Regions from separate parts of the Undibacterium sp. Tian12W genome, predicted to be linked through region 2. Evidence: predicted binding sites of a transcription regulator. Region 2 holds the regulator's gene; the other holds the start of a gene.

Region 1 (4,897 bases), on a different contig from region 2:
ACGCCAATTTGAATAACTTAGGGAGAATTACCATGGCTGTTATTAATACCAATATTGCATCGCTGAATGCACAACGTAACTTGACTACATCGCAATCTGCGCTGAACACATCCCTGCAACGTCTGTCTTCCGGTCTGCGTATTAATAGCGCTAAAGATGATGCTGCTGGTCTGGCTATTTCCGAACGTCTGTCTTCTCAAATCGGCGGCTTGAATCAAGCTGCACGTAATGCAAACGACGGTATCTCTCTGGCGCAAACCGCTGAGGGCGCATTACAACAAATCGGTTCCAACTTGCAACGTATCCGTGATCTGGCCGTACAATCTGCCAACGGCTCCAACAGCGTTTCTGATCGTGCTGCTCTGAACAACGAAGCAAGTCAGCTGATTTCTGAGATCAACCGCGTTGCCAGCAGCACTAACTTCAACGGCGTGAATCTGCTTGACGGTAGCTTCTCTGCACAAACTTTCCAAGTCGGTGCCAACGGTACAGCAAACGATCAAATCAGTATCGCTTCCATCTCCAGCGCAAAATCTAGCGCCCTGGGTGTTGGTGCATCTTCCAGCTACGCAACAACAGTTGCCGGTGCCGGTGCAGTTACTACTACAGCCCTGGCTGCTGGTGACTTGTCCATCAATGGCTACCAAGTTGGTGCTTCTGCAGCAGATGGTGTTTCTTTCTCCAACTCTACAGCTAGCGGCATCTCCAAAGCAGCAGCAATCAATGCAATCAGCGGCAGCACAGGTGTTACAGCAACTGTTGGTTCAACAACTATTGCAGGTACTGCAAGTACAGCGGCTACAGCCATTGCCTCTGGCGACATCACTATTAACGGCGTAAATCTGGGTGCCTTGAATGCATCTACTTCCGGCGCACAACGTGGTGCTCAAGTAGCTGCTGCAGTTAATGCAATCAGCACACAAACAGGCGTTACAGCAACATTCAATACATCAACTGGTGCAGTTGCACTGGCTGCTGCCGATGGCCGTAACATCACTGTAACAGCCAGCACAAACGCTGCCGCTGCCGCTGCAAATACAGGTATTACCGTATCTGCAACAGGTGCAACTGACGTAAGCACTTCAACACTGTCCCTGACCTCCACTAGTTCTGCTGGTATCACTCTGGCTAACGGTACTGGTACTGGTTTGACAGCTGCCAATCTGACAGGTGCCTTTACTTCTGCTTCGGTAACCGTTGGTGCAGGTGTTTCCTCTCTGAACCTGGGTACAGCTGCCGGGGCCACCGCCGCGCTGACGACCATTGATGCGGCCTTGCAGTCTATCAATAGTTCCCGCGCTTCTCTGGGTGCGTATCAAAACCGTTTCTCTTCCGCGATCGAAAGTTTGCAGACTAACTCTGAAAACTTGACAGCATCCCGCAGCCGTATCCGTGATGCAGATTTCGCCCAAGAAACAGCGTCTCTGACACGTGGTCAAGTGTTGCAACAAGCTGGTACAGCGATTTTGGCTCAGGCTAATGGCTTACCAAACGGCGTTCTGGCCCTGTTGCGTGGCTAATAGAAGTAGGCTTATGTAAATTAGGTCTATACTTAAAGCATAAAGCATGTCCCCCTGGTCATTTGTTTGATCAGGGGTATTTTTCTTGAAGGAAAAGATCATGGACATCCGGTCGATAGGGAGTGCATCTCCATCAGGACAACTGATCACTGACCGTGCAGTAGGCCCCGATACCAGCTCCCCCGTTTCAAGGTCTGCCGCAACGTCAACGCAAACCATTGATGCCGTCAAAGCAGCCTCTTCTGCATCCGCACCGCCGGAATTCGACAAAGTGACTAAAGCTGTCGATGATATCAACAAGACAATCCAGTCTCTGTCACAATCACTCGAATTCAGTGTGGAAGAACATAGTAATAAAGTCGTCGTTAAGGTGGTTGATCTGCAAACCAAAGAAGTTTTACGCCAGATTCCGTCCGAGGAAGCCCTTGAAATCTCGCGCTCTCTGGATAAACTACAGGGTTTACTGATCAAACAACAAGCGTAATTAGCTAATCATATAGTCAGTCCTGCATCTAAGTTTTAAATTGGCATGTAAATTCCCCTCTAAAGTCTGGTTTGTCTTTGCCGATAATTTAGTACAGTACGGTCTGACAAGGGGAACAATGTGGGCATACAATCGACAGGCTTAGGCGCCAATCTGGACGTCAACGGTCTCATTACCAAATTAATGCAGGTGGAGAGTCAGCCTCTGACTACACTGGCGAAGAAAGAAGCCAGTTTTCAGGCAAAGCTATCTGCTTATGGCACGCTTAACAGCGCGCTCAGCGTTTTTCAGTCCAATGTTACCGGCCTCAGTAATCTGGGCACTTTTCAGTCGCTTACTGCTTCTGCAGGCGACAGCTCAATTTTGTCTGCCACCACCACCAGCGTTTCTACTCAAGGTAGCTATAACGTCAATGTCACCAAGCTGGCACAGGCGCAAACCATTTCCAGCGCTGGTCAGCTCAGTTCCACGGCCAGTATAGGAAGTGGCACCAGCACGACCATCAACTTTGAATTTGGCACCATTGCTGGCGGCACTTCTGCTAATGGTGTGTATACAGGCTCCACTTTCACCCAGGATGCGACGCAGTCAATCGGCACAGTGACGATTGATGGTGCCAACAACTCGTTGCAGGGTATTCGCGATGCAATTAACGCAGCAAAAGTAGGCGCAACTGCGGCCATCGTTGGCGACGGTAGCGCCACGCCCTACCATCTTGTGCTCACTTCAGCAAAAACTGGCGCTACGTCCAGTTTGAAAATCACTGCTACTGGTGATGCCGCCATCCAAAGCCTGGTAAATTATGATCCGGCAGGGACACAAAACTTTACTGAAACAACAACGGCACAAAATGCGGCGCTGTCTGTCAATGGCATTGCCATTTCCAGTACATCCAATGCAGTAACAGGTGCCATACAGGGCACAACCCTGAACCTGAGTAAAGTGGGCACGACCAGTTTGTCATTGAGCGCCAATACCAGCGGCATACAATCTGCCATTAACGGTTTTGTCAAAGGCTTTAATGATTTTCAGGCAACGTTGAAGACCCTGACTGGTTATGATGCAAGTACTCAAAAAGGCGGCATTCTGATTGGCGACTCTACCGCCAGGAATGTACAAAGCCAGATCAGGTCGACACTCAGTACCGCCGTCAACGGACTGGGGGGGAATATTACGAGCCTCGCCAGCATAGGCATCAGTTTCCAGAAAGATGGCACGCTTTCCGTGGATTCATCCAAGCTGAATACCGCCTTGTCGACGAATTTCAATGAAATCAGCGGTCTGTTTGCCTCTGTCGGCAAAGCAACAGATAGCCTGGTCAGTTATACCAGCTCCACCAGCGCGACCAAGCAAGGTGCTTATGGCCTGGAAGTCACAGCCATTGCCACGCAAGGTGGTTTGCAAGGTGATCTGGATCTGACTGCTGCCAGCACTACCATTGCCGCTAACACGGCCATCAATGTAACCCTGGATGGCAAAACTTCTCTGGTGTCGCTGGCTGCAGGTACTTACACGGCATCTTCACTGGCAACTTTGCTGCAGACTTCGATCAACGGCAACTCCACATTCAAAGACAATAGCTCGACAGTTACTGCCACGATCAATGGCAGCGGTCAGTTGCAATTGCAATCAACCCGCTATGGTAGTGCATCGAATGTGAATCTGGCGGATGGCACAGGCACTGGTGCTGCCAGCTTTACCGGCACGGTGCTGAACGGTACTGCGGGCGTGGACGTAGCAGGCAAACTGAATGGCATTACCGCTGCTGGCAGCGGACAGTATCTAACGGGAGCGACTGGCTCGGATGCCGAAGGTTTGAAAATATTGATCAGCGGCGGCTCACTTGGTGCCCGCGGTACGGTCAATTTCTCAAGAGGTTATGCGTCTCAGGTATCCTCTCTCTTGTCCACGGTAGTTGGTACTTCCGGCTCGATATCAAGCGCAACAGATGGTATCAACCGCAGCATCAAGGACATAGGCAAGCAAAGGGATATCTTGAATAGCCGCCTGTTCGATACAGAAGCACGCTACCGGGCACAATTTACAGCCCTGGACACGATTGTAAGCAGTTTAAATAATACAAGTTCATTTCTTACGCAACAACTGGCAGCACTGACGTCCAGTACGAAGTGAATGTAGTTAGCAGTATCAATAATATCAGAGAGGATTAATCGCTATGTTTGGCTCATCTCAAGTACGTGGTGCAAATGCCTACGCAAAAGTAGGCATAGAGACTGGCGTGATTGCTGCCAGCCCCCATAAATTGATCGTGATGCTTTTTGAAGGAGCTATCGTAGCGATCTCCAATGCATCGCAGCACTTAAGTAACGGTGAAATAGCCTCTAAAGGTCAGTCAATTTCCAAAGCAATTGCCATTATTGAAAATGGATTGCGCGCCAGCCTGGACAAAAAAGCTGGTGGTGAAATAGCCAATAATCTTGATGCACTTTACGAATATATGAGTGCCCGTTTAATCCGTGCCAATCTGGATAATAACGAAGACATGCTCAATGAAGTAAAAAACCTCCTGCGAGATTTAAAAACTTCATGGGAAGCCATTGCCCCAAACAATGAAGCTGTCGCAGAAGCACCGAAAATGAATATGGACCCATTGTCCCCTCGTCCTGCCAACTTTGTTGAGGCTTGAATCAAGATGAATAGTCTGGAACTAATCTCATTGTATGAAAATGTCGCTACCATCACGGGCGACATGCTGGAAGCAGCGCGCTCAGGCGACTGGGAGTTATTGGAAAAACTGGAAAATGACTGTTCTACACGTGTCCAAACCATACGTGAGAGCGAAATCCCTTTTGACTTGCCGGCTGATATGCGCGACAAGAAAATTCGCATCATCAAGCAAATTCTTGCTGATGACAAAGAGATTCGCGACATT
Region 2 (4,897 bases):
GCCATGGTCGTCATTTGCGCTTTTTCTTTGCGCAAACCTTCATTGATACGGTTTTTAACCAGAGGCAAGGGATCGAGCTTGATTTTTTGCTCAATCTGCGCATCGACAGGCTTGGGATTCACCGTCATGACTTTGCCAAAGGCACCGGTCAGTGAGTTGGACAAGACCCGGTATTTACCCTCATTCAACGAAGAAATGGCATACATGACAACAAAAAAGGCAAACAGCAAGGTAATAAAATCCGCGTAAGAAACCAGCCATCTCTCATGGTTGTCTGGTTCTTCGTGATATTTTTTCCTTGCCATAAGTATATTTTTTCAGTTTCACTGCATCGCTTAATTGCGATGGTTGGTCAGTCTTTCTTCCACCACACGCGGGCTGTCACCCAGAGCGATACTATAAAAAATATCAGACAACATTTCACGGCGCGTAACTTCGCGGCCTATGATTTCTTTTAATTTATTGCTGATTGGCAAAAACAACAAATTGGCCATGCCCACACCGTAAATAGTGGCAACAAAGGCAACAGCGATGCCGCCACCGAGTTTGGACGGGTCGCTCAGATTTTCCATCACATGGATAAGCCCCAGCACCGCCCCCAAAATGCCTATGGTAGGTGAATAACCACCGGCAGCATCCCAGATTTTGGCAGCCTGGCGTTGCTCCATTTCATACAGTGAAATATCGACATCAAGTATGTCTTTCAGGCGTATCGGGTCTATGCCATCGATCACCAGACGCAGGCCCTTGCTGATGAAAGGGTCGGATGAGGCATTCATATAACGCTCAAGGCTCAAAAAACCTTCACGCCTGGCAACCACACTCCAGATCAAAGCATCTGCGATATTTTTTTTACTGCTGTCTGGTGGTTCAGAAACGATCCAGCGCAGCATGCGCACGCCACGCCTGAAGGTATTGAGCCGGCTTTGCAGCAGCACGGCGCCCAGCGTACCCACCACCACGATGACAAAGGCAGCGGGTTGCACCAGAGAAGACAGGCGCCCGCCTTCCATCAACTGTCCGGTGACTATGCCAAATATCACCAGTACCAATCCGATTACGCTAGCCCAGTCCACGCTTTCTCCCTTAAGTATGCCCTGAGCCTGGCAACCGCCTGACTATGTAATTGTGAGACCCGTGACTCTGATACCCCCATCACGGCACCAATTTCCTTGAGATTCAACTCCTGCTCGTAGTACAGACCCATCAGCAGTTTCTCGCGCTCCGGCAAGCTGTCTATCGCACCGATGACGGCGTCACGGAAGTCGTCATTCAGCAAATCCTGCAGCGGATCGCCAGAAAAATCGGAGCAATAGTGGTCAAGGAAATGCTCCTTTGTGTCGGCATCATGAAAGTCTTCGTAATAGACGAGTTGATGCCCGCCGCTGTCGGTCAGCAGGTTCTGGTACTCTTCCAGGCTCAGCTTGAGTGACTTCGCCACCTCGGTTTCCAGCGGTGGCCTGCCCAGCTTTTGCTGTAGCACATTCATGGCATTTTCTATCTTGCGCATGTTCTGGCGCACGCCACGCGGCAGCCAGTCACTACTACGCAATTCATCCAGCATGGCACCCCGTATGCGTTGTACCGCATAGGTTTCAAACTGGGCGCCATGGGTATCTTCGTAGCGGTTAACGGCATCCAGCAGGCCTATCATACCGGCCTGCACGAGATCGTCCACCTCCACACTGGGAGGCAGGCGCGCCTTCAACTGGTAAGCCAGACGCTTGACCAGAGGCGCATGCTCCCTCAAAAGGAAGTTTTTATCTGATTTTCCGCTCGCGGTGTACATTTTTCTGATTACATTCCGAGACCGACACCCAGCTCAGGGACTCCCTCTGCACATAAGGTGGAACGCGCGGTCTTTGCCAATTGTTCAGCCAGCCGGGAGAATGCCAGCGAAGCAAGGGCTTTAGGAAAAGCATCAATCACAGAGCGTCCCAAATGTGCAGCCTTTCTTACGTGTTCATCTTCCGGCACATGGCCAACGTAGTGCAGTGGCACCGCCAGGTAACGGCTGGCCGCCTGCGCCATATTCGTATAAATCAATCTTGCCTCTTTTTCCGATGCACCGGACACTAAAATACCATAACCGCGCCGACCCAGCCTGTTGCTCACACGCTTGATCAATCCATAAGCAGCCTTGATCATGGCAGGATCAGCAGAAACCTGTATCACCAGCTCGCTGTCATCCAGCGTCGCCAGCGGAAAACTGTCATCCAGGTTGATCTCGCTATCCACGATCACCAGGTCCGCACGGTTGGCCGCCACATCAAACACTTTGGACAATTGCCGCGTATTTTCTGGCGGCAGCCATGCATGACGGGCCAGCATCGTCACCGACAGGCCAGCAGCCACCAATTTGACTGCTTCCTTCATTGTACGCTGTTGTCTCGCTACATCCAATAAGGTCTGATCAAGGTTCGCATTCAACCAGGCACCGACACTGTTTTCTGAAGAGCGTGTATCCACCATCAAGACCTGGTTACCCTGGCGTGCCAGTGACACCCCCAGATTCACCAGCATGCCGCTCTTTTCATCTTCCCTCAAGGCGGACAAAAAGGTAAATACCCGTGGTTTTGGCCCCGCCAGCATGCGGCGCAGGCCTTCTGCCTGATCGAAACTAGCCAAGGGACACCTCCTGACCAGCACGTCCTGATGCTTGTGCGGAAACTGCACCCGCCATCAGCAACGGTAATTCTTCATCCAGATAACGGAAAGCTGCCGTCTCACGCTTGAGTTTGAAAGCGCGGTCGATCAAATACAATTTATTGGCTATATGCAGATCCTCGGGCACACGCTGGCCGCTGGCGATGTAATACACCATGAGTTTCTGGCGTATCGCGATATCCAGTGCACCACCGATAGTCGCCGCTTCATCAAGCTTGGTCAGGATGCAGCCTGCCAGGCCATTGCCCTGATAGGCGCGTACAACTTCGCTCAAGGTTTCGCCTGTTGAAGTCGCATTCAGGCACAACAAACGCTTTACCGGAGTGTCTGTTCCAGACAACATCGCCACCTGTTCAGTCACCATTTTGTCGCGCTGACTGACACCGACAGTATCGATCAGGACGGTATGCTTGTTCTTGAGCTCGGACAAGGCAATGCGCAAATCTGCCTCATCCTTGACCGCATGCACCATCACGCCGAGGATTTTGCCGTAGATGCGCAATTGTTCAAAGCCACCGATACGATAACCGTCAGTCGTGATCAATGCCAGCTTGGAAGGGCCATGGCGCATCACGCAACGGGCAGCCAGCTTGGCCGTAGTCGTGGTCTTGCCCACACCGGTAGGGCCGACCAGGGCATACACGCCACCTTTTTCCAGCATTTCGTTTTCATTGTCGATAGTAGAAAGATTGCGCACCAGCACATTCTTGACCCAGTCCAGACCATTTTCAAGCTTGCCAGTTTCAGGCAGTTTTTCTACCAGGTAGCGTGACAGACTGGCGCTAAAACCGGTAGCCAGCAACTCACGCAGGATTTCTGCTTTTTGTGGCTGACGTTTTTGCGTTTGTGTCCAGGAAATTTCTGCCAGCTGAGATTCCAGCATGCTGCGCATGGCCCGGATTTCTGACATGACATCATTCAACTCATTGGCATTGACAGGTGCCTCGATGTCACTGGCAAAGCTGCTCGCACCTGTCTGTGATTTGAAGGTTGGCACATTCATGCTCCGCTCTACTTGCCTTTCCAGAGGGCGATGCAAGCTGACTGCGTCCTCATTCTGGAAGCGTGGCGCAAAGCGTGGCACCTGAGGTACCTGCGGAATTGGCTGCATCTCTGGCATTGCAAGTGCGTCTGCAGCATCCGGTGCAATAGAGTTGATGGCTTCGTCGGCCATGGCCAGAATCTCCACCTTGCCGCCCACATTACGGTTGGACAGGATCACGGCATCTGCCCCCAAAGCATCGCGCAACATGCGCAATGCTTCGCGAGAAGTATTCGCGGTAAATTTTCTGACGTTCATGATTGACCTCCGACCAGACTGGTGACTCTAATGGTTTTTGTTTCAGGTACTTCTGCGTGTGACAAGACTTTAAGTTGCGGCAAATTGCGGCGCAGGAAGCGTGACAGCAAGGCCCGTAATGGCGCGGGCACCAGCAACACCGGTGTCAGGCCCATTTGTTCCTGGTGCTGAGCAGCGGCCTCGGTCTGGCTTGCCAAGGTATCGGCAAGGCCAGGTTCTATGCCTGAGCCATCCGAACCACTGGTTTGCAGGGCCTGCATCAACAGGCGTTCAAGACGGCTGTCCAGGGTCATGACTGTCATCTCATTCCCGGTCGGGAAGATTTGCTGGATGATGGCACGGCCCAAAGCTATCCTGACCTGAGCTGTCAGCTCATTCGCATCCTGGGTATGCATGGCTTGCTCAGACAGAGTCTCAATAATGGTACGCATATCGCGGATATGCACACCCTCGACAAGCAGGTTTTGCAATACTTTTTGCAGGATGGACAAAGGCAGGGCTTTTGGCACCAGCTCTTCCACCATTTTCGGCATGTCTTTTGCCAGGTGATCCATGAGCAACTGTACTTCCTGACGACCCAGCAATTCAGCCGCATGGCTGGTGATCAAATGGTTCAAATGGGTGGCAACCACTGTGCCAGAATCAACCACGGTATAGCCCATTGCTTGAGCCTGTTCGCGCATGGAGGCATCTATCCACACTGCGGGTAGGCCAAAGGCTGGATCATTGGTCAGCGTGCCAGGTAAATTCCCAGTGACCATGCCAGGGTTGATCGCCAGATACTGGCCATTCAATGCCTCACCGGCACCGACTTCAACCCCCTTCAGGGTGATACGGTAGGCAGAGGGTTTCAATTCCAGGTTGTCGCGAATATGTACAGGTGGCGATAAAAAGCCCACTTCCTGAGCAAATTTTTTGCGTATGCCTTTG

The links. The regulator FliA, encoded in region 2, starts transcription of late flagellar genes. The targets are predictions, from matches to a motif close to CTAAAGTTTNNNNNNNNNNNGCCGNTA.
Region 1: the regulator FliA is predicted to act here: its motif matches at 2,064-2,090, upstream of fliD (flagellar filament capping protein FliD).

Annotation. Positions count from the first base shown of each region.
Region 1 covers NZ_JBMPPK010000019.1:51,490-56,386, forward strand. The annotation lists gene ACO0LI_RS22480 (flagellin) at 33-1,520, shown strand; gene ACO0LI_RS22485 (flagellar protein FlaG) at 1,621-2,004, shown strand; gene fliD (flagellar filament capping protein FliD) at 2,125-4,137, shown strand; gene fliS (flagellar export chaperone FliS) at 4,181-4,651, shown strand; gene ACO0LI_RS22500 (flagellar protein FliT) at 4,658-4,897, shown strand, end outside.
Region 2 covers NZ_JBMPPK010000014.1:91,513-96,409, reverse strand. The annotation lists gene motD (flagellar motor protein MotD) at 1-305, opposite strand, end outside; gene ACO0LI_RS18555 (flagellar motor protein) at 336-1,076, opposite strand; gene ACO0LI_RS18550 (RNA polymerase sigma factor FliA) at 1,058-1,789, opposite strand; gene ACO0LI_RS18545 (MinD/ParA family ATP-binding protein) at 1,798-2,628, opposite strand; gene flhF (flagellar biosynthesis protein FlhF) at 2,621-3,967, opposite strand; gene flhA (flagellar biosynthesis protein FlhA) at 3,964-4,897, opposite strand, start outside.